Regions from separate parts of the Janthinobacterium sp. BJB401 genome, predicted to be linked through region 2. Evidence: predicted binding sites of a transcription regulator. Region 2 holds the regulator's gene; each other region holds the start of a gene.

The links. Region 2 encodes sigma-54, which starts transcription at its own class of promoters, with help from an activator protein. Its sites were predicted from a motif close to TGGCANGNAANCTGCTTT; they were not measured.
Region 1: a site for sigma-54 is predicted at 2,642-2,659, ahead of adh (aldehyde dehydrogenase). Genes of this name have one in related genera too.
Region 3: a site for sigma-54 is predicted at 4,928-4,945, ahead of HWE17_RS13620 (TorF family putative porin). Genes of this name have one in related genera too.

What each region holds. Positions count from the first base shown of each region.
Region 1 covers NZ_JABXFH010000075.1:2,362-10,327, forward strand. The annotation lists gene HWE17_RS27145 (TonB-dependent receptor) at 1-1,332, opposite strand, end outside; gene HWE17_RS27150 (beta-propeller fold lactonase family protein) at 1,537-2,493, shown strand; gene adh (aldehyde dehydrogenase) at 2,745-4,265, shown strand; gene HWE17_RS27160 (DUF779 domain-containing protein) at 4,321-4,710, shown strand; gene HWE17_RS27165 (PQQ-dependent methanol/ethanol family dehydrogenase) at 4,741-6,507, shown strand; gene HWE17_RS27170 (porin) at 6,795-7,955, shown strand.
Region 2 covers NZ_JABXFH010000002.1:214,126-222,091, forward strand. The annotation lists gene lptC (LPS export ABC transporter periplasmic protein LptC) at 1-6, shown strand, start outside; gene lptA (lipopolysaccharide transport periplasmic protein LptA) at 32-613, shown strand; gene lptB (LPS export ABC transporter ATP-binding protein) at 613-1,368, shown strand; gene HWE17_RS02670 (RNA polymerase factor sigma-54) at 1,373-2,851, shown strand; gene raiA (ribosome-associated translation inhibitor RaiA) at 2,921-3,283, shown strand; gene HWE17_RS02680 (enoyl-CoA hydratase/isomerase family protein) at 3,419-4,504, shown strand; gene rapZ (RNase adapter RapZ) at 4,505-5,368, opposite strand; gene hprK (HPr(Ser) kinase/phosphatase) at 5,486-6,421, opposite strand; gene HWE17_RS02695 (PTS sugar transporter subunit IIA) at 6,458-6,940, opposite strand; gene queF (NADPH-dependent 7-cyano-7-deazaguanine reductase QueF) at 7,288-7,966, opposite strand, start outside.
Region 3 covers NZ_JABXFH010000018.1:285-8,250, reverse strand. The annotation lists gene gshB (glutathione synthase) at 1-582, opposite strand, end outside; gene gshA (glutamate--cysteine ligase) at 680-1,978, opposite strand; gene HWE17_RS13630 (ammonium transporter) at 2,183-3,718, opposite strand; gene HWE17_RS13625 (P-II family nitrogen regulator) at 3,730-4,068, opposite strand; gene HWE17_RS13620 (TorF family putative porin) at 4,080-4,847, opposite strand; gene HWE17_RS13615 (accessory factor UbiK family protein) at 5,118-5,366, shown strand; gene HWE17_RS13610 (YifB family Mg chelatase-like AAA ATPase) at 5,481-7,001, shown strand; gene HWE17_RS13605 (hypothetical protein) at 7,066-7,611, shown strand; gene HWE17_RS13600 (DUF1840 domain-containing protein) at 7,792-7,966, shown strand, end outside.

The DNA.
Region 1 (7,966 bases), on a different contig from region 2:
CACTTTCATCTTGCTGTAGCGCAAACCTGCACTGAGCAGCCATGGGCCGCTTTGCCATTCCGCCTGGATATAGGGATCGAGGCTGGAAACGACATTCTGCTCGTCGCGGCGCAGCTTGCCTTTTACGCCAAACGTGTTGCCGATGTAATTTTCATAGCCCGTGCGGTCGTCGCTGGAGCGGCCGTAATCGATGCCGATGGTCGTGCTCAGCTTGCCGCCTGCCAACTGGTTCACGTGCAGCCAGTTGGTGTCGATGCCGTAGAACTCACGCTGGAAGTCGACCACGCCGCCTGAATGTGTGAGTACTCCATTAATAGTTTGATTTTGTAGGAACTTGGAGAAGGCCTGATATTGGATCACGTCGCGGTTGCCGCCATACACCATTACATGCAGGCGGTCGTCGCCGAACGACTGTTCATAGGTGGCGCCGATTTGCTGGTGGTCGATACTCTTGCGCGTGTTGTAGCGCTCGGCCAGGGTGAGCTTCGGGTTCTGCGTGTCGCTCGCATCGGTTTCTCCGGCGCGCGGGTCGCGGGCAAACGTGGCCCAGGTGGCGCCCAGCGGATCTTGTGTGTTGCCCTGATGCAGGCTGTTGGCGACGATGGTCAGCTTGCTGTCCGCCGTCGGCTTGACGGTGATCTTGCCGAACGCCTGTTCGCGCGTGGCGGCGCTGTGGTCGCGGAAACCATCGGTGCGGAAGCGCGAGCCGTCGAGCACGTAGCCGATGCCGCCTGCCTGGCCTTGCGCCGTCAAGTCCACCTTGTTGGTGCCGTAGCTGCCGCCCACCACATTCAATTCGACGGACGGGGGATTTTGTCCATCTTTGGAAAACAGCTGGATCACGCCGCCCGAATGGTTGCCGTAGATGGCAGAAAACGGTCCGCGCAGCACTTCGATGCGCTCGGCCGTATCGAGGTTGAACGTGGCGGCCTGGCCCTGGCCATCGGGCATGCTGGCGGGAATGCCATCGCTGATCAGCTTGACGCCGCGCACGCCGAAGGCCGAGCGGGCGCCGAAGCCGCGCGACGAGATCTGCAAGTCTTGCGCGAAGTTCTGGCGGTTTTGCACAACCAGCCCTGGCACGGCGGCCAGCGCTTCCGACGCGTTGACGCGGATTTGGCCATCCTGGATGCGGGCGCTGTCGACCACGTCGATCGAGGCCGGCACTTCCTGGCTGGGGTGGGCGATGCGGCTGCCGCTGACGACCACCGTATCCATCAGTTGCCCGTTGGCCAGGTCAGCTGCCTCGGCGGCAAAGACGTGGGGGGCGAGGGTGGCGCTGCCGGCGACAAACAGGCTGGCGATGGTGTTCAGGCGGAAACGATGCTGCATGCGGATTCTCCAATGTGAATAAAAGCCTGCTTTGGTCGCGTGCGCGGCGCAGGTCTGCATAGTTGTATCAAGCAATATGCCTGCCATGTCTCCATTGGTGGGCTGAAATTATACGCGTGTCAGTGGCACGGCGTTTGCATGCAGCAATGTTCAGATGCGCCGATGCCGCGCGCTTTTCCTGTGTTTTGCCATCGAAAGGTGATTATGCCCAACTTCTTCCTGCGCTTGCGCCAAGTTTTCTGGCTGTTGCCGGCGCTCGCCAGCACCGCCGTCCAGGCCGCTCCCTTTGCTTATGTCCCCAATGAAAAATCGGGCACCCTGAGCGTGATCGATACGGCGACCGACCAGGTCGTGCGCCAGATCGCCGCAGGCAAGCGTCCGCGCGGCATTGCCGCCGACCCCAGCGGGCGGCAATTGTTTGTCACGGACGCGGCCAGCAGCGCCTTGCTGCTGATCGATAACGCTGGCGGCGCGCCCGTGCGCACGGTGGCGCTGGGCAAGTCGCCGGAAGGTGTCAGCGCCTCGCAAGATGGTAGTCATGTGGCCGTGGCCGTCGAGGAAAACAATAGTGTGGCCTTGCTCGACGGGCATACAGGCAGCTTGCTTGCCGATATCAAGGTGCACGGACGTAACCCGGAACATGCCGTTTTCAGCCCCGATGGGCGCTGGCTGCTGGTCAGTGCGGAAGAGGCCGAGCAAGTCGACGTCATTGATGTGGCACAACGCCGCCAGGTGGCGTCCATTGCCGTGGGACTGCGCCCGCGCGGCATCGGCTTCAGTCCGGACTCGGGCCGTGCCTACGTGGCGTGCGAACTGGTCAATGCCGTCTACGTCATCGACATGGCCGCGCGCAAGGCCATCGCCACCATTCCTGCGGGCAAGAATGCCAACGGCATCGTGGTCCATCCCGGCGGCAAGCAGGTGTATGTCTCGAACGGTATCGATGGCACGGTGATGGTGATCGACACGGCCAGTCATCAGGTCACGGCCACCATTCCCGTCGGCAAGCGCCCGTGGAATATGGCCATCACGCCCGATGGCGCCAAGCTGTACGTGGCCAATGGCCGCTCGAACAGCGTTTCCGTCATCGACACGGCCAGCGCGCAGAAGGTGGCCGATATTGCCGTGGGCGAATTGCCATGGGGCGTGGTGATTCGCTAGTGGCACAGGCGCAGGTGTTCCAGTCTGGTACACCTGTTCCATTGTGCAGCGGCTCAAGCCCGGGCATGCGCTGAAAAGCGCGCCGGTATTGATGCCGCGCCCTTGCAACAAGAGTAAAACCGGCTAAGTTTGTAGTGGGATGGCGAGCTGGCACGGCATTTGCGGAAGACTCCGTGTACTCACCCCATCTGTACCAGGACGTTTAATTTTAATTAAGTAATTCCATTCTAATTAACCCGATAGAGGACGACATGAATCTCGCAGACATCAGCAAACTGGGCGTAGCCAATCCCTTCAAACAACGCTATGACAATTACATCGGCGGCAAATTTGTTGCCCCAGTAAAAGGTGAATACTTTCCTAACATCACGCCGATCACCGGCTTGCCGTTTTGCGAAATCGCCCGCTCCACGGCGGAAGACGTCGAACTGGCGCTGGACGCCGCGCATGCCGCCAAGGATGCCTGGGGCAAGACCTCGCCTGCCGAGCGCGCCAATATCCTGAACCGCATCGCCGACCGCATCGAGCAGAACCTGAGCCTGATCGCCACGGCGGAAACCATTGACAACGGCAAGCCGATCCGCGAAACGATGAATGCCGACATTCCGCTGGCCATCGACCATTTCCGTTATTTTGCCGGCTGCATCCGCGCGCAGGAAGGTTCTGTCGCGCAAATCGATGCGGAAACCTATGCCTACCACTACCACGAGCCGCTCGGTGTCGTGGGTCAGATCATTCCGTGGAATTTCCCGATTCTGATGGCCGTGTGGAAACTGGCGCCAGCCCTGGCCGCCGGCAATTGCGTGGTACTTAAGCCGGCCGAGCAGACGCCAGCGTCCATCATGGTGTTGATCGAGCTGATCGGCGACCTGCTGCCGCCGGGCGTGTTGAACATCATCAACGGTTTCGGCCTGGAAGCGGGCAAGCCGCTGGCGTCGAGCAAGCGCATCGCCAAGATCGCCTTTACGGGCGAAACGGGCACGGGCCGTTTGATCATGGGCTACGCCGCGCAAAACCTGATTCCCGTCACCCTGGAGCTGGGCGGCAAGTCGCCGAACATCTTCTTTGAAGACGTGATGGATGCGGACGACGAGTATTTCGACAAGTGCCTGGAAGGTTTTGCCATGTTCGCGCTGAACCAGGGCGAAGTGTGCACCTGCCCATCGCGCGTGCTGATCCAGGAATCGATCTACGAGAAATTCATCGAACGCGCCCTGAAGCGCGTGGCGGCCATCAAGCAGGGCAACCCGCTTGACTCGTCCACCATGATCGGTGCGCAGGCGTCGCAGGAGCAGCTGGAAAAAATCCTGTCCTACCTCGACATCGGCCGCCAGGAAGGCGCCGAAGTGCTGGCCGGCGGCGAGCGCAATACGCAGGCGGGCGACCTGGAAGGCGGCTACTACGTGCGTCCGACCGTGTTCAAGGGCAATAACAAGATGCGTATCTTCCAGGAAGAAATCTTCGGGCCCGTCGTGTCCGTGACCACCTTCAAGGATGAGGCCGATGCGCTGGCGATTGCCAACGACACCTTGTACGGCCTCGGTGCCGGCCTGTGGACGCGTGACGGTTCGCGCGCCTTCCGTATGGGACGCGCCATCCAGGCGGGCCGCGTGTGGACCAATTGCTACCACCTGTATCCGGCCCACGCCGCGTTCGGTGGTTACAAGCAATCGGGTATCGGCCGCGAAAACCACAAGATGATGCTCGATCACTACCAGCAAACGAAGAACTTGCTGGTGAGCTATAGCCCGAAAGCGCTGGGCTTCTTCTAAACCTGTACACGCGCCGCGCCTGTCAATCCAGGCGCGGCGCGCAGAAAGGGATGCCATGAGTGCAGCAATTGCCCGGGTGGTCGCCACCGATGCGGCGCTGGAAATGATGGACAAGTTGCGCCAGCGTCACGGCCCGCTGATGTTTTTCCAGTCGGGCGGTTGCTGCGACGGCAGCGCGCCCATGTGCTATGCGCTGGGCGAGTTCGATGTCAGCGATACCGATATCTATCTCGGCAATTTGAATGACACACCGTTTTACATGGGACTCGAGCAATTCGAGTACTGGGAGCATACCCAGTTGATTATCGATGTGGTCGATGGCAATGGCGGCATGTTTTCACTCGACAACGGCACGGGCAAGCGCTTTTTGACGCGCTCGCGCCTGTTCACCGATGAAGAGTGCGCGCTGTTGCATGCCCAGCCGCATGAGCACCGCAAGACTTGATACATACACATACTAATAAAACAGAGGGAGATGATTGTGCAGAAAAAAATCATGGGGATCGTCGTCGGTTTGGGATTGGCATCCTTGGCCTCATTGGTCCAGGCGGCCGACGTGGGCAATGTCACGAATGCCATGCTCGACAGCACGGCGAAGAATCCGGCCAGCGTGCTGTCGTTTGGCATGGGCACGCAGGGCCAGCGTTATTCGCCGTTGACGCAAATCAATGACAAGACCGTGGCCAAGCTGGTGCCGGCCTGGTCGTTCTCGTTTGGCGGCGAAAAACAGCGTGGCCAGGAATCGCAGCCGCTGATTCATAATGGCAAGATGTTCGTCACGGCCTCGTATTCGCGTATCTTTGCCGTCGACTTGAAAACGGGCGCCAAGCTGTGGAAGTATGAGCATCGCTTGCCGGACGGCATCATGCCCTGCTGCGACGTGGTCAACCGCGGTGCCGCCCTGTACGGCAACCTGGTGATTTTCGGCACGCTCGACGCCTACCTGGTGGCGCTGGACCAGAACACGGGCAAGATCGTCTGGAAGGAAAAAGTCGACGACTATGCGGCTGGCTACTCGATGACGGCCGCGCCGCTGATCGCCGAAGGCTTGCTGCTGACGGGCGTGTCGGGCGGCGAATTCGGCATCGTCGGCCGGGTCGAAGCGCGCAACCCGATGACGGGCGACCTCGTGTGGAGCCGGCCGACGGTAGAGGGCCATATGGGCCACCGCTACGACAAGGATGGCAAAGCGATCGATAACGGCATTTCGGGAACGGTGAACAAGACCTGGCCGGGCGACTTGTGGAAAACGGGCGGCGCCTCGACGTGGATGGGCGGCACCTACGATCCGCAAACCAAGCTCGCGTATTTTGGCACCGGCAACCCGGCGCCTTGGAACAGCCACTTGCGTCCCGGCGACAACCTGTACTCGTCCTCCACCGTGGCGCTCGACGTGAAAACGGGGCAGATCAAGTGGGCGTATCAAAACACGCCGAACGATGCCTGGGATTTCGACGGCGCCAACGAATTCGTCACCTTCGACATGGATGGCAAGCGCTACGGCGGCAAGGCCGACCGCAACGGTTTCTTTTATGTGATCGACGCCAACACGGGCAAGCTGCAGAACGCCTTTCCGTTTGTGAAGAAAATCACCTGGGCCAGCAGCATCGACCTGAAGACGGGCCGGCCAAACTACATCGCCGCCGGCCGTCCTGGCGACCCGACCAAGGGAGAGGAGGGCAAGAAGGGCACGACCGTGTTTGCCGCACCCGCTTTCCTCGGCGCCAAAAACCAGATGCCGATGGCGTACTCGCCGCAAACCAAGCTGTTCTATGTGCCGGCGAACGAATGGGGCATGGACATCTGGAACGAGCCGATCAGCTACAAGAAGGGCGGCGCTTTCCTCGGTGCCGGTTTCACCATCAAGCCCTTGTTTGACGACTACATCGGCGCCATGCGCGCCGTCGATCCGAAGACGGGCAAGATCGTGTGGGAAATCAAGAACAACGCGCCGCTCTGGGGCGGCGTGATGAGCACGGCCGGCAACCTGGTGTTCTACGGCACGCCGGAAGGTTTCCTGAAAGCCGTCGATGCGAAGACGGGCAAGGAGCTGTGGAAATTCCAGACGGGCTCCGGCGTCGTGGCGCCGCCCGTCACCTGGCAGGATGGCGACACGCAATATGTAGCCGTCGTTTCCGGCTGGGGTGGCGCGGTGCCGTTGTGGGGCGGCGAAGTGGCGAAGAAAGTCAACTTCCTGGAGCAGGGCGGTTCCGTGTGGGTTTTCAAGCTGGCATCGAAGTAACGGGGTGAAGCATCCGGGCCACTCGGATGGGTGTCTCCCTGTCCGCCGGGTGTTTTCTTTTTGCTGACGGCCCAGGCCGTCAGTTTTTTGTTTACCTGGATGCCCGATACGCCTGCTTGCGGTCAAAAAATGAACACTGTCAGTGGCGATTGATCCGCTGCTGCACACCTTAAATACACTTTTTCTCTTTCTCCCTCTGGGCCGTGCTGGGCACGCTTATTGCCAAAGCTTGAGGTACATCAATCACTGGTGTGCACACTAAAAACAGAGAAGAAAGAGGAGAAGCAATGAACACATGGATCAAGCTGGGGAGCCTCGGTGTCATGACAATCGCAGCGGTGGGACAGGCGCAAGCCGTCGATATCAAGACTGGCGACTGGACCGTGTCGGTGGGCGGCATCGTCAACGCCTACTACACGCAAGTGTCGTGTTCGGGCGATGCGGTGGGCGGACTGGCGCTGGGCGGCCAGGCGCTCGGTTGTGGCGGCGAGAAGGACCGCACCACCATCGGCAATGGCTTGCTGCCGAACGGCTTGATCACCTCGGCTTCATCGCGGCTGGGCGAGTACGACGTGAAAGCCTTGATCGGCATCTACAACTCGACGGCCACGGACAGCGCCATCAGCCAGAACAGCGTGGTCGACGTGCGCCAGGCCTTCTTTACGTTTGGCAATGAGCACATGGGCACCTTCAAGCTGGGCCGCGACTATGGCATCTTCGGCGCAAATGCGATTTTGTCCGACATGACCTTATTGGGCTCGGGCGCACCGGTGCAGGCGACGCAGCGGGGCCGGGTGACCCTGGGCCATATCGGCGCCGGCTATACCTATCTGGGCAACTATGGCCAGATCATGTACAGCTCGCCGAAGTCGGGCGGCGTTGGCGTCGACGTGGCGCTGGTCAGCCCCGTCTCCGATACGCCCATCGTGGCAGGTTCGACCTATTCCTCGAAGTCGAGTCCGCAAGTGCAGGCGCAGCTGACGTATGCGCAAGAAGGCTTGAAAGCCTGGCTGGGCGTGAAGTCGCAAAAATTCACCTCGAAAACGCCGGGTGTCGATGACTTGACCATGCGCGGCGTGGAAGTGGGCGGCTCGTACCAGATGGGCCCAGCTGGCGTGCTGCTCAACTTCCAGGGCGGCAAAGGGCTCGGCATCTTGTCCGATGCGGACCAGGGCGATACCAAGTCCAAGAACTGGTTGCTGCAAGGCACGTATAAAACGACGGACAAGCTGAAGCTGGGCTTGTCCTACGGCATCAGCAAGAACGACGACAACACGGCCGGCACGGGCGGCTTGAAGTCGAACGCCAACCTGACCCTGGGCGCGTATTACTCGCTCAACAGCGCGATCACCCTGGTGGGCGAGCTGGGCCAGACGCGCTCGAAAGGCTTTACGGGCGGCGAGGCAAAGATGAATGGCGTGTCCCTGGGCGGCATTATTTTCTTCTAACCAATAAATGC
Region 2 (7,966 bases):
AAATGACAGAATGAAACAAGGAAACCATACTATGAAGAAGATCTTGCTGTTGACCGTATTTTCCCTGGCCATCATGGGCGTGGCGCATGCCGAGAAGGCCGATTCCGAGAAGGAAGCCGTCATCACGGCACGCAGCGGCCACGTCGATGACGTCAAGCAGGTGCGCACCCTGACGGGCGACGTCGTGCTGGTGAAGGGCACCCTGACCATGAAGGCGGGCCGGGCCCTGATCACGGAAGATCCGCAAGGCTACCAGTTCATTACCTTCTGGGCCGATCCCGGCAAGCTGGCCACCTTCCGCCAGAAGCGCGATGGCGCGGGCGACCTGTGGGTCGAAGGCGAAGCGGAGCGCGTGGAATACGACAACAAGACGGAAGTGGTGAAACTGTTTTCCCGGGCCAAGTTGACGCGCCTGGAAGGCACGAAAGTGACCGACGTGGCCAACGGCGCCTTCATCTCGTATGACAGCCGCAAGGAAGTGTTTGCGATGGAAAATTCCAACAGCGGCACCAGCACGCCCGATGGCGGCAGCGTGCGCATGGTGATCCAGCCGAAGACCAAGGCGCCGGCGGCGGAGAAAGCGCCGGCCACGCCCGCGCCAGGAAAGAAATAATGGAAAATACACGTTGCGGCAGCACCCTGATCGTTCGCGGTCTGCAAAAAACCTATGGCAAGCGGCAAGTCGTGCATGATGTCTCGCTGCAAGTCGAATGCGGCGAAGTGGTGGGGTTGCTGGGCCCGAACGGTGCCGGCAAGACCACCTCGTTCTACATGATCGTCGGCCTGGTGCCGTCCGATGGCGGCAGCATCGATATCAGCGGCGTGGACATTTCCAGCCTGCCGATCCACCGCCGCGCGCAGATGGGCCTGTCCTACCTGCCGCAGGAAGCGTCCGTCTTTCGCAAGCTGACGGTGGAAGACAATATCCGCGCCGTGCTGGAAATCCAGACCGTCGAAGGCCGTCCTTTGAAGAAGGCCGAGATCGAGGAGCGCCTGGATAAATTGCTGGCCGACTTGCAGATTGAAAAGTTGCGCGAGAACCAGGCCTTGTCCCTGTCGGGCGGCGAGCGCCGCCGCGTGGAAATCGCCCGTGCGCTGGCCACCGATCCCCGTTTCGTGCTGCTCGACGAGCCGTTCGCCGGCGTCGATCCGATCGCCGTGATCGAGATCCAGCGCATCGTGCGTTTCTTGAAGGAGCGCAATATCGGCGTGCTGATCACCGATCATAATGTGCGCGAGACGCTGGGTATCTGCGACCGTGCCTACATCATCAACCAGGGCTCGGTGCTGGCGTCGGGACGCCCCGACGACATCATCGCGAACGAGTCGGTACGCCGGGTCTATCTGGGCGAACACTTCCGCATGTAAGCCAATGAAACAATCATTGCAGCTGCGCACTTCGCAGCACCTGGCACTGACGCCGCAGTTGCAGCAATCGATACGCCTGTTGCAATTGTCTACCCTGGAATTGCACCAGGAACTAGAGCAATTGCTGACGGACAATCCCTTGCTCGAACGCCTCGATGATCCGCTCGACCGTTCGCTGCGCCTGCTGTCCGATGGCGCCTTGAGTTCCACGGCGGCGCCGGCCGAAGCGCCGCCCCAGCCGCCAGGCCAGGAAGCGCCCGCCGCGCCGGCCGAAGCGGAAACTTTTGATGGCGAGGCGGGCGACAGTCCGGCCGCAGCCGAGGGCGGCGACAGCGACTGGAGCGAGGCGAGCCGCGGCAAGGCGCCCGACGACGAAGATTCGCGTCCGCAATTGGAAGCCCATCACTGCACCCTGCGTGAGCACCTGATGGAGCAGATGCGCGTGACGGTGCTTGAATTGCGCGACCGCGCACTGGTCGAGCTGATCATCGACGCGCTCGACGACAATGGCTACCTGGAAGAGTCGCTCGACGACATCCTGGCGCGCCTGCCGGAAGAGCTGGAAATCGACGCCGACGAGATGCGCACGGCCTTGTCGCTGCTGCAAAGTTTCGATCCGCCGGGCGTGGGCGCGCGCAATGCGTCCGAATGCCTGGCCCTGCAAATCAAGCGCTTGCCGCACATCGCCATGGTGACGCGGCGCATGGCCCTCGTCATCGTGGAAAAGCACCTGGCCTGGTTTGCCCAGCGCGATTTCAACAAGCTGAAAAAAGCCCTCGATTGCGACGATGAAGACTTGCGCGAGGCGCAGACGGTGATTCGCCAGTGCAATCCGCATCCGGGTGCCGTATTCGCCTCGGACGTGTCCGATTACGTGGTGCCCGACGTCGTCGTCAAGCGCGCGCGCAATGGCTGGCAAGTGACCCTGAACAACGACGTCATGCCGCGCCTGCGCGTCAACGCCATGTACGCCAACCTGCTCAAGCAGGGCAAGGGCGAGGGCGCCATGGGCGCACAGTTGCAGGAAGCCAAGTGGCTGATCAAGAATATGCGCCAGCGCTTCGACACCATCCTGCGCGTGGCACAGGCGATAGTAGAAAGACAAAAGAACTTTTTCTCGCATGGGGCCGTTGCCATGCGCCCCCTTGTGCTCCGTGAAATAGCTGATACACTGGGTTTACACGAGAGTACTATCTCGCGGGTAACAACTCAAAAGTACATGCTGACCCCGCACGGCATGTTCGAGTTGAAATATTTCTTTGGTAGCCACGTCGCCACCGAAGCGGGGGGCGAAGCGTCATCGACGGCGATACGGGCATTGATCGTGCAACTGACAGGAGCAGAAGACCCTAAAAATCCTTTATCCGACAGTAAGATTGCGGACATGCTGGGGGAACAAGGCATGGTGATTGCGCGACGTACTGTTGCCAAATACCGGGAAGCGTTGAAAATTCCGCCAGTGAGCCTGCGTAAGTGTTTGTAAGTTTTTTTCGGTTCCTCTGCGGGCCGGATAGGATGGACCGCACGAACCCGATCATCTTTAGGAGTGTGTATGAATCTCACCATCAGCGGACATCATCTCGAAGTGACACCAGCCATCCGTGAATACGTACAAACGAAGCTGGAGCGCGTGAAACGTCATTTCGATCAAGTTATCGATATCGCCGTGATTCTGACCGTGGATAACCTCAAAGAGAAAGAAAAACGTCAAAAGGCTGAAGTCAACCTGCGTTTGAGTGGCAAGACTGTCTATGTGGAAAGCCTGGCGCACGACCTGTACGCCGCGATCGATACCCTGATCGACAAGCTCGATAGGCAAGTGATGAAATACAAAACCAAAGTGCAAGGGCACGGTAAAGAGGCGATCAAGCATCTGCCAGACAACTCCGAGGAAGACGCCGTCGTCGCCGTTTAAGGCCACCCGCTTCCAGCAGTTGTGATCAACTAAGGGCGCACATCTTGCGCCCTTTTTTGCGCCTGGACCTGTTGAACGCAATCTTCCCCGCGCAAGGGCTAGAATGTTTGCACTTTCACTTCTTTCCTGCCTGCCATGAGCGACTTCGTCCAGACCTCCATCCGCAACCGCACCGGGCACATCGTGCTCGACCGTCCGAAAGCCTTGAATTCCCTGTCGCTGGAGATGGTGCGCGCCCTGAGCGCGGTCCTGCTGGCCTGGCGCGACGATCCGCACGTGGACGCCGTCGTTATTCGATCGAGCAGCGAAAAAGCCCTGTGCGCCGGCGGCGACATCCGCTTCTTTTACGATGCGGGCCTTGCCACGCCGCAAGGCGGCAGCGCCTTGCTGGAAGATTTCTTTACGGAAGAATACGCCTTAAATCATGTGATTCATTTCTATCCGAAACCGTATATTGCCGTGATGGACGGCGTGGTGATGGGCGGCGGCATGGGCGTGGCGCAAGCCGGGCCAGGCAACCGCCTGCGCATCGTCACGGGCCGCACGCGCATGGCCATGCCGGAAGTTAATATCGGCTTGTTCCCCGACGTGGGCGGCAGTTATTTCCTGTCCCGCCTGGCCGGCCAGCTGGGCCTGTACCTGGGCTTGACGGGCCTGACCATCAACGCGGCCGACGCCCTGTACACGGGTCTGGCCGATGTCTACCTGCCCGAGGCGCAGATGGGGGCGCTGCTGGCCCTGTTCGACTCGACGCCGGGCGAGGCCTTGCCGGTGGCCATCAAGGCGCTGGCGGCGCCGTTCCAGGCCGGGGCGGGGGTATCTTCCCTGGCGACGGCGCGCGCGGCGCTGGACCGCCATTTCGGCGCGCCGTCCGTGGCTGCCATCATGGCCTCGCTGGCGCAGGACGACAGCGCATTCGCCACCAAGGCGCTGGCGGCCATGCGCCTGCGTTCGCCCTTGATGATGTCGGTGACCCTGGAATTGCTGCAGCGGGGCGCTCACCTGGGCGTGGCCGATTGCCTGCGTCTGGAGCGCACGGTGGTGCGCCATAACTTCGAGCATGGCGAAGTGCTCGAAGGCGTGCGCGCGCTGGTGGTCGACAAGGACAATGCGCCGCGCTGGAATCCTGCCAGCCTGGACGAGGTCGACACGGCCAAGGTGGCGCGCTTCTTTGCCCCCGTCTGGCCGGCTCAAGCGCATCCGCTGCGCCACCTGAATTAACTAGGAGCGTTCGCGGTGGCGCAGCACGACTCTTTCGTTGGGGCCGAAGTACTGCGCCAGCCGTTCCGCCATGTACACGGAACGGTGCTGGCCGCCCGTGCAACCGAGCGCCACCGTCAGGTAGCTGCGGTTGTCGGATTTGAATGACGGCAACCATTTTTCGATGAAGGCGCGGATGTCTGCCAGCAGTTCCAGCGCGCTCGGCTGCGCGTCGAGGAAGGCGATCACGGGCGCGTCGCGGCCGTCGAGCGGGCGCAGCGCCAGGTCGTAATAGGGATTCGGCAAGGCCCGCACGTCGAAGACGAAATCGGCGTCCAGCGGCACGCCCAGCTTGAAGGCGAACGATTCGAAGAACAGGGTCAGCGGCGCGCGCTCGGAGGCGACGATATCCTTGATCCAGGCACGCAGCTTGTTGGCGCTCAGTTCCGACGTATCGATCACATGGCCCAGCTGTTCGATGGCCGACAGGCGTTCGCGTTCTTCCGAGATGCACTCGATCAGGGTGCGGCGGCTGGCGGGATTCTGGTTCGGACGCAATTCGTGCGACAGCGGATGGCTGCGCCGCGTTTCCGAGAAGCGCGCCACCAGCGAATGCGTGGTCGCCGTCAGGAACATGACCTTGACGTCGTGCCCCTGGTCGCGCAGCAGAGCCACATTGTGCGGCAGGCTGGTCAGCGACTCGGCGCTGCGCGCATCGACGGCGACGGCCAGTTGCGGTGTGCCTTCGTCGAGCAGGGTTTGCACCAGGCTGGGCAGCAAGGCCGGTGGCAGGTTGTCGACACAATAGTAACCGGTATCTTCCAGCACATTGAGCGCGACGGATTTACCGGAGCCGGATATTCCGGTGATAAGGACGATATGCATACGCCGATCATACAATAAAGATCGACGCTCTGCTCCCAAGGCAATTATCTTTACAAATTATTGCAATTATTGTTCGAGTCAATGTGGGGTCAGACCCGTCGGGTCGGACCCCGGTAATTAATCGCCACTCATTGCCAAACGTTGCCGCTCCATGAACTCCTGCAAGGTATCGATGCCGCGCAGTTGCAGAATCGTATTGCGCACGGCCGCTTCCAGCAGCACGGCAATGTTGCGGCCGGCGGCGACGGGGATGACGACCTTGCGCACGGGCAAGCCCAGCACGTCTTCCGTGGGGAACAGGAAGGGCAGGCGCTCGACTTCTTCTTCCAGCGCGTTGCGGCGCACCAGGTGGACGATCAGCTTCAGGCGCATCTTGCGGCGCACGGCCGTTTCGCCAAAGATGGCCTTGATGTCGAGTAAACCCAGTCCCCGCACTTCCAGCAGGTTTTGCAGCAGCGGCGGGCAGCGGCCTTCGATCATGTTGGGCGCGATGCGCGAGAATTCGACGGCGTCGTCGGCCACCAGGCCGTGGCTGCGTGAAATCAGCTCCAGGCCCAGCTCGCTCTTGCCCAGGCCCGAATCGCCCGTGATCAGCACGCCCACGCCCAGCACGTCCATGAACACGCCATGCATGATGATGCGTTGCGCCAGCTTTTTCGACAGGTAGACGCGCAGGAAGTCGATCACTTGCGCGGCCGGCAGCGGGGTGGAGAACAGGGGGATGTTTTGCTCGTCGCAGATGGCGAGGATGTCGGGCGGCGTTTCCAGCCCCTGCGCAATGATCAGCGCGGGCGGCCCGCCGGCGATCAGCTCGCCAATCACGTGGGTGCGCGTGTTGACCTTCAGGCGCTGGTAGTAATTGATTTCCTGGTGGCCAAAGACCTGGATGCGGCCCGGATGGATCAGGTTCAAGTGGCCCACCTGGTCGGCGGCCGACGAGACGTCGCCCGAGATCAGGCGCTCGCCGCCGGGGAAGCCGGCGAACCAGCCCAGTTGCAGACTTTCACGATTGTCGTCGTACAGGCGTTGTATCGTCAGCGGCGTTTGCAACATGGCAGTCTTCTTCAGGAGTGGAGGAATACCTGAAGTTTAACCCGCCGCTTGCAGACTGGGTTGCCAATTGACGATGCGCGAATGCACGGATTTCGGTTCCGGATCCGTGGCCAGCGCCGTACGGAAGGCATCGTCGGAAAACATTTCGGCGATTTCCGACAGGATTTCCAGATGTTGCTGGGTGACATGATCGGGAATCAGCAGGAAAAACAGCAGATTGACGGGCTTGCCATCGGGCGACTCGAACGGAATCGGCTCGGCCAGACGCACGAAGGCGCCCAGCGGCGATTTCAAGGTTTTGCTGCCCTTGACTCTGCCATGCGGCACGGCCACGCCATGGCCCAGGCCAGTCGAGCCCAGGCGTTCGCGGGCAAACAGATTGTCCGAGACGGTAGAGCGGGCGATGCCGTAATTGTTTTCGAAGATCAGGCCGGCTTGCTCGAAGGCGCGCTTTTTACTGGAGACTTCCAGGTCCAGCAGGACGTTTTCGAGGGATAATATTTTGCTAAGATTAGTCATGACACTCAATGAAATGGTGCAATGCGCAGAGGGCTTGCGAGCCGAATTATAGGCCTGTTTCGGCGGCCTGTAACGCCAATTCTCAACAGTATACGCCCGCTGCGGGCGCAGTGGGCGCTACAGCCCGCGTAGCCATCATTTTAGCAAAAAAATAACATCGGCATGTATCGGCTATTTCCTGATTAAAAACACGCGGCGCACCGGTTTTTCCGCCGCCGAATGCCGATTTTCCGATTTTTCACCGTCTGTGACATGCTCTGCGGCACTACTGCAACGTTGTTTTAAAACACAGTCAACATTCCTGTTGGCATGGTTTCGTGGTGTTGCGCGATGTTACTCAATCAATGTTACTGGCGCGCATTGCGCAGATTGCCCGGCATCGCTCCCGTGCTGAAGTTGCTGCGCCAGGGATTGATATCGAGGCCGCCGCGGCGCGTATAGCGCGCATACACGGACAGTTTTTGCGGCTTGCACTGGCGCAAGATATCGACAAAGATGCGCTCCACGCATTGCTCGTGGAATTCATTGTGCTCGCGGAAACCGATCAGGTAGCGCAACAGGCTTTCCTGGTTGATCTGCGGTCCCGCATACTCGATCTGCACGCTGCCCCAGTCGGGCTGGCCCGTCACCAGGCAATTCGATTTGAGCAGGTGCGAAACGAGTTTTTCTTCCACGGGCGCATCATCGAACGCCGCCTTCAAGAGCTGCGGCGAGGGCGTGTATTGCGTGATTTCCAGATCCAGGCGGTCGAGCAGCACGCCGTTGAATTCGCCCATTTTCAGCTTGCCGAAATCTTCCTGCAAGGTCAGTTCCACGTGCACGGGCGCGCCGAAACCGTTCGATAAATCCTGCTTGAGCAGGGCCAGCAGCGCATCCGCGCTATCGAGCTTGGTCTGGTTGAACGAGTTCAGGTACAGCTTGAACGATTTCGATTCGATGATGTTGGGCGAATCGGCCGGCGCGCTGACCTTGGCAATGGCCACCTGCGGCTTGCCGCGCTGATTCAGCCACGACAGTTCATACGCA
Region 3 (7,966 bases), on a different contig from region 2:
GATGGTTTGCGCGCCGTTGTCCGTCAGCGTCTCGATGATGGCGCCCAGGTTCAGGCCATCGGCCTTGACGCGGAAGATGCCCGTGCCGCCCATGCCGTCGAGCGGCTTGAAGATGACGTCCTGGTGCTTGACATGGAAGGCGCGCAGGCGCGCTTCGTTCGACGTCACCAGGGTCGGCGAAGTGAATTCGGAAAACTGCGCAATGGCCAGCTTTTCATTGTTGTCGCGGATGGCGGACGGCTTGTTGAAGACGCAAGCGCCCTGCTTTTCCGCCAGTTCCAGCAGATACGTGCCGTACACGTATTCCATGTCGAACGGCGGATCCTTGCGCTCAATGATGGCGTCCAGGGTCGACAGGCGCACTTCCTCGGTGGAGAGCACCTTGTACCAGTCGTGTTCGTCGCCGGTCAGCTCGATGTGTTTTACCAATGCCGTGACGATGCCCTCTTCCAGCGCCATGTCTTTCTGTTCGAATGCATACACGGCGTGGCCGCGTTTGGCCGCCTCGCGCATCATGGCGAAGGTGGAATCTTTGTAAGTCTTGAAGCCTGCCAGCGGGTCGGCAAGGAATGCAATTTTCATGGTGCGTCCAATCGGGGAGCCTGGATAAGGAATGCTTGATTCTAGCCGAGATCGCCAGGCGCGGTAGTCGCCGCGCCTGGCAAGCCTCCGTGATGGATCAATACACCTCGGGATTCGGGTCCGTGCGCTCCATTTCCAGCGATGCGGCCAGCAAGGCCAGGCGCGCCACCACGCCGTACACATAGAAGCGGTTCGGCGCGGCCGTGCCCGGCTTGGCCTTCAAGTCCGGCACGGCGTGCTGCTGGGCAAACGCCAGCGGCACGTACTGCGAGCCGGGCGCGTTCAGGTTCTGGTCCACGCCACGCTCCGCATGCACGCGATAGAAACCGCCCACCACGTAGCGGTCGATCATGTAGACGACGGGCTCGGCCACGGCATCCTTGATGCTTTCAAAGGTCGGCACGCCTTCCTGGATGATCACGTCGGTCACCAGCTGGCCATCCTTGACGATGGACATTTTTTCGCGCTGCTTGCGCGACAGGTCGCGCACTTCGCTGGCGTCGCGCACCGTCATGATGCCGGTGCCATACGTGCCCGCATCGGGCTTGACGATGACGAACGGCTTTTCCTTGATACCGTATTCCTTGTATTTCTTGCGGATCTTGGCCAGCAGCACGTCGACGCTGGCGGCCAGCGCATCTTCGCCCTCGCCTTCCTGGAAATTGACGTCGCTGCACTTGGCGTGGAAGGGATTGAGCATCCACGGGTCGACATCGATCATCTTGCCGAATTTTTTCACCACTTCATCGTAGGCCGTGTAGTGGTTGCTCTTGCGGCGCAAGGCCCAGCCCGCATGCAAGGGCGGCAGCAGGCTTTGCTCATGAATATTTTGCAAGATATCGGGGATGCCGTCCGACAAGTCGTTATTCAGCAGAATCGTGCACGGGTCGAAATCCTTCAAGCCCAGGCGGCGGCCATTGTTCAGGCGCACGAGCGGCTCGATGACGAGCATGTTGCCATCTGGCAACGCCAGCGGTGTCGGCTGGGTGATCTCGGGCGACCACGAGCCGAAGCGCACGTGCAGTCCCGTCTGGCGGAAGATCTGCATCAGGCGCGCCACGTTTTGCAGATACTGCGGCGTGGTGTTGTGCAATTCCGGCACGATCAGCAGGTTGCGGGCGTCCGGGCAATACTTGTCGATGGCGGCCATGGCCGCTTGCACGGACAGGGGCAGCATTTCCGTGGCCAGATTATGAAAACCGCCAGGGAACAGATTCGTATCGACGGGCGCCAGCTTGTAGCCGGCGTTGCGCAAGTCTACCGAGCAATAGAAGGGCGGCGTGTGCTCTTGCCACTCCATGCGAAACCAGCGCTCAATGGCCGGCGTCGCGGCCAGAATCTTTTTTTCGAGGTCGAGCAGCGGTCCGGTCAGGGCCGTGACGAGATGGGGAACCATAGTTACATCCTTAAATTATGTGCAGTATTCAAAAAAGCACACAGAACTGCCGACTATATTACCGTGTAAGTACCCCAAATCGGGGCAAAAGCCTTGTTTTAAAGACCTTTTACATTCCCACAACGAAAAAAAGGCACCTCAATGAGGCGCCTTTTCCAGCCGGACATGCCGCGCCGGGGCGCTGGCATGCCAGATGATTGCTATTTAACCATGATACGCTTGCTCGCCATGGCTCGTGATATCGAGGCCTTCGCGCTCTTCTTCTTCCGGTACGCGCAGGCCGATGACGATGTCGACCAGTTTATAGGCGATGACGGAGACCACGGCCGACCAGAGGATGGTGGTGCCGACCGCTTGCGCCTGCACCCACACCTGATGGCCGATCGAGTACGGATCGGCCGACATCTTGTTGGTGACGTAGTCGAAAACGCCCTGGCCGCCCAGTTGTGGCGCAGCAAACACACCCGTCAGCAGGGCGCCGAGGATGCCGCCCACGCCATGCACGCCGAACACGTCGAGCGAATCGTCGGCACCGATCAGGCGTTTCAGGCCATTCACGCCCCACAGGCAGACGACACCGGCCAGCAAGCCGATGACCAGGCCGCCCATCGGGCCGACAAAGCCGGCCGCCGGGGTGATCGCCACCAGGCCGGCCACGGCGCCCGATGCGCCACCGAGCATCGAAGGCTTGCCTTTGCTGATCCATTCGCCAAATACCCACGACAGGGTCGCTGCAGCAGTGGCCAACAGCGTATTGACGAAGGCCAGGGCAGCCACGTCGCCTGCTTCCAGCGAGGAACCGGCATTGAAACCGAACCAGCCCACCCACAACAGCGATGCGCCTATCATGGTCATCGTCAGCGAGTGCGGTGCCATCGATTCGCGGCCGTAACCGACGCGTTTGCCGATCATGATGGCGCCCACCAGGCCTGCGACAGCGGCGTTGATGTGCACGACGGTGCCGCCGGCGAAGTCCAGCGCGCCTTTTTGCCAGATCCAGCCGGCCTTCAGGGCTTCGCTGGCCGAGGTGGCGGCGTTGGTGATCAGGTCAGGACCGGTCCAGAACCACACCATGTGGGCCGCTGGCAAGTAGGCGAACGTGAACCACAGCACGACGAAGGCCAGCACGGCGGAAAACTTGGCGCGCTCGGCAAAGGCGCCGACGATCAGTGCGCAGGTGATGGCGGCAAACGTGCCCTGGAAGGCCACGAAGACGAACTCGGGGATGACGACGCCCTTGCTGAAGGTGGCGGCGGCGGCAAACGTACCCTTGGCCGGATCCCAGATGCCGTTCAGGAACAGGCGGTCGAAGCCACCGAAGAAGGCGGTTTTTTCCGTGAAGGCGATCGAGTAGCCGTAGATACACCATAGCACGATGACCAGCGCGAACACCATGAACACTTGCATCAGCACCGACAGCATGTTTTTCGAGCGCACCAGGCCGCCGTAGAACAGGGCCAGGCCGGGGATGGTCATCAAGATCACCAGCAAGGTGCTGATCATCATGAAGCTGGTGTCGCCTTTGTTGGCGACGGGCGCGGCGGCTGGCGCGGCAGCGGCCGGGGCCGGCGCGGCGGCGGCAGGCGCTGCATCAGGCACCGGCGTGACGGCAGGGGCGGCGACGGCCGTGGTCGTGGCCGCCTCCGTCTTGGCGGGCGCATCGGCAAAGCTCGGCGTGGCAACGCCAAACGCACACAGACAGGCTATCCCGGCTAGCAATTTTGTTATATTTTTATGCATCAATATTCCCCTTAGAGCGCTTCGTTGCCGGTTTCACCGGTACGGATGCGGATGACCTGTTCCAGGTTGTAGACGAAAATCTTGCCATCACCGATTTTACCGGTACGCGCGGCACCTTCGATCGCTTCAATGGCCTGGTCGACAATAGCGTCATCGACGGCTGCTTCAATCTTGGTCTTTGGCAAGAAATCAACGACATACTCGGCGCCACGGTAGAGTTCCGTGTGACCTTTCTGGCGGCCGAAACCTTTGACTTCCGTGACGGTTATGCCTTGCACATTGATAGCCGACAAAGCTTCGCGTACTTCGTCCAATTTGAACGGTTTAATGATTGCGGTAATCATTTTCATGGCAGTCTCGCTTAAAAGGTTTTGGACACGGTCAGCACGAGACCCGATTTCGCCAGATTCTTGCCATTCGGTGCCAGCGACGTGATGTTGGCTTTGACGGCAGCCAGGGAAACGGTCGCCATGCCAAAGTCCTTGGTCACGCCGATCTTGTAATCGCTGTAGCTGAGGGAATCGTTGTGCTCGACTTTCTGACGGCCCACATGCAGGTTCAGCATGTAGCCATCATGCACCTCGACGTTGGCGCCCACGTCCAGGTAGCCGCTGTTCTTGCTGTCGGCAACACCGAACAGATTGGTGGTCGAATGCGAGTATTTGATATACATCGGGCCGTAGCCGAGTTGGCCGTACAGCTCGAAGGTGTTGGCATTGGTGCTCAGACCATTCGAGGGATAGAAATAGTACAGGCCGCCCACGTCATAGGTAAAATCCTTGCTGATCTCGCCCCGCTTGCCGCCGTAGATATCCCATTCCAGATCGGTATCGCCGCCGCCATCCTTGATCCATTTGATGCTCGACAGCCAGGTGCCCACATACAGGCCCGTCGGGTTATGGGTATAGTCGGCACCCCCGCTGATGGCCGGGTTCAAGCGGCTTTGCGAAATGCCGCGGTAACGGTAGTCGCTGGTCAGCGCCACGTTGTAGCTAACCACGTTATCAGGCACGGCTTCGGCCGCAGCAGGCGCCGCCACTGCATCCTGGGCCATGGCGCTACCGCACACGGCGGTCATGGCCAGCGTCAACGCTGCAGCTAAAGTCATGTTCTTGGACAGATTCTTCATGGCGATTCCCTTTTATTGAACTTTTAAAGCGGTTGAGGTTTAAAATCTTGGCTGGAGATCACAAAGCGTTCATACCTTCTTTAGCAGAATACGTGCCAGCTCACTTGCCACCTTGACAGGTGCGTTTCCGGCCATACATACCCTGCAAGCCTGTCGGCATGCGGGTATGGGCTGCTGAAGCATTGTGAATTTGCCCAGTTTCGCACCAGATTAACGCCGCTGTGCACCGCAATGGTGCGATGCACAGGCCGCACCATAAAAGGACTGACCATGGACATGAATACCTTCTTTAACGACTTGCAAGGCAAGATCCATCAAGCCATCGAAAACTCGCCGGCCAAGGATATCGAGAAAAACGTGAAATCGATGATGACCCAGGGCTTCGCCCGCCTCGATCTGGTCACGCGCGAGGAATTCGATATCCAGGCGCAAGTGCTGGCCAAGACGCGCGCCAAGCTGGATGCACTGGAATTGCGCCTGATCGAACTGGAAACGCGCCTGAACGATCCAAAAGCCTGAACCGCTGTTGTATGCAGGGCGCCGTAATCGGCGGCCTTGCTGGCATACCTCAAGCCTGATGCCGTTTCAAGCGCTAGACTGATACTGCCCGCGTCCGCGCTACAGGGGAGTCTGATGAGTCTGGCCGTCCTGAAAAGCCGCGCCCTGTCCGGCATGGAGGCGCCCGAGGTAAGTGTCGAAGTCCACCTTGCCAATGGCTTGCCTTCGTTTACGATTGTCGGCCTGCCGGATACGGAAGTAAAAGAATCGCGCGACCGCGTGCGGGCCGCGCTGCAAAACTGCGGCTTTGAGATGCCGGCGCGGCGCATCACGGCCAATCTGGCGCCGGCCGACCTGCCCAAGGAATCGGGCCGCTTCGACCTGCCCATTGCGCTGGGCATCCTGGCCGCCTCCGGCCAGTTGCCGGGCGACCAATTACACCACTATGAATTCGCGGGCGAACTGTCGCTCTCAGGCCAGCTGCGCCCCATCCGCGGCGCCCTGGCCATGACCTTTGCCATGCAGCGCAGCCAGTTGGGCGCACCACGCGCCTTCATCCTGCCGCGGGCGAACGCGGACGAAGCGGCCCTCGTCAGCGATGCCTGCATCTATCCCGCCCACAGCCTGCTCGAGGTCTGCGCGCACTTTGCCGCGCACGCCAGCCAGACGGCCTTGCAACGCCACCAGCCCGTGCTGGCGGCGCACGCTTTTCCCTATCCCGACTTTGCCGATGTGCAAGGGCAGCAGCAAGCGCGACGGGCGCTGGAAGTGGCGGCGGCAGGCGGCCATAACGTCCTGATGATTGGCCCTCCAGGCGCAGGCAAGACCATGCTGGCCAGCCGCTTCCCCGGCGTGCTGCCGCCCATGAGTGATGAAGAGGCGCTGGAATCGGCTGCCGTGCATTCGCTGGGCGGCCACTTCAAAGTGGAGCACTGGAAACGGCGCCCCTATCGCGCGCCGCATCAGACGGCGTCCGGCGTAGCCCTGGTGGGCGGCGGCAACGTGCCGCGGCCTGGCGAAATCTCGCTGGCCCACTGCGGCGTGCTGTTTCTCGACGAAATTGCCGAATTCCAGCGCCGGGTGCTCGATGTCTTGCGCCAGCCCATGGAATCGGGTGTGATCAGCATTTCACGGGCGGCCCGCCAGGCGGAGTTTCCCGCCCGCTTTCAGTTGATCGCCGCCATGAATCCCTGCCCGTGCGGCTATCTGGGCCACGCTTCCGGCCGTTGCCGCTGCACGCCAGACGCCGTGCTGCGTTATCACAATCGCCTGTCCGGCCCGCTGCTCGACCGTATCGACCTGCAAATTGAAGTGGCCGCCATGCCGCCCGCGGCGCTGGGGCGGCGTGCCGGCGCCGGCGAAAGCACGCAAGCCATCGCCACGCGGGTAGCGGCAGCCTATGCCCTGCAGCTGGCACGCCAGGGAAAAACGAACCAGCGGCTGAGCAACACGGAAATCGAACAGCATTGTCGGCTGGAAACGCATGGCGAACAGTTGCTGCATGGCGCCATGACGCGATTGCACTGGTCCGCGCGCACCTACCACCGGGTATTACGCGTGGCGCGCAGCATCGCGGACCTGGCGGGCAGCCCGGCCATCACACCGCCACATGTCGCCGAAGCGATCCAGTATCGGCGCGTGCTGCGTGAAATATAAGGTGGCCGGTGCCCGCCACACGTGCGCGATTGCGCGTGAGTGGCGGCGCTGCTACCATCTGCTGATGAAAAAAACATCACTTGCCCTCTTCCTGGCGACGCTCGCGGCTGCCAGCGTCCTGTCCGCCTGCAGTCCGAAATTCGACTGGCGCGACTATCGCAGCCCCGACGCCCAGTTCACGGCCTTGTTTCCAGGCAAGCCGGCCGTGCTGACACGCGAGATCGATCTCGATGGCAAGAAAGTCAGCCTGACCATGACGGCCAGCGAGGTCGATGGCAATACCTTCGCCATCGGCAGCGCCGTGCTCGACAGTCCGGAACAGGCGCAAGCGGCCCTGCCCGCCATGCAGACTGCCCTGTTGAAAAACATCAACGGCACCGTGCGCAGCGAAAAATCGGCATCGACGGCCAGCAGCACGGCGGCCGGAACGCATCAGCGCAGCTCGCTGAGCATCGAAGCGACGGGGATGCAGCAAGGCAAGCCCGTCCTGCTGGTCGGGCGTTTTGTGGCGCAGGACAAACGCATCTTCCAGATCATCATTCTCGGCGAAGAAAGCAAGCTGTCGCGCGACACCATCGACACCTTCATGGACTCGGTGAAACTGGATTGAGACTTAACAATCGCTTAAACGGGTGTTTTCACGATAAGCGAGCTCTTGTAAATGCGTGCGTTGTCCAACAGATGGACCTATCCGGCTTGCAAATGTGCAATCCGGGCAAACGGACGGCCTGTGCGACATTTCAAGTCGTGATATTGTTTCGACACTAACAACAAGTTTCAGAAAGCGCTTATGTTGATCTCATTCAAATCCAAATCCTCCCCAGAAGTGCTGATGTACCAGGAACATGCCCAGCGCATCCTCGACATCCTGCACAAGAACCCCACGCGCGGCGTCATCACGCCTGCCGAAGCGGGCGATGCCCTGGCCCTGCTGGAAAAAGAAGTCGCGGAAAGCAAACTGCATC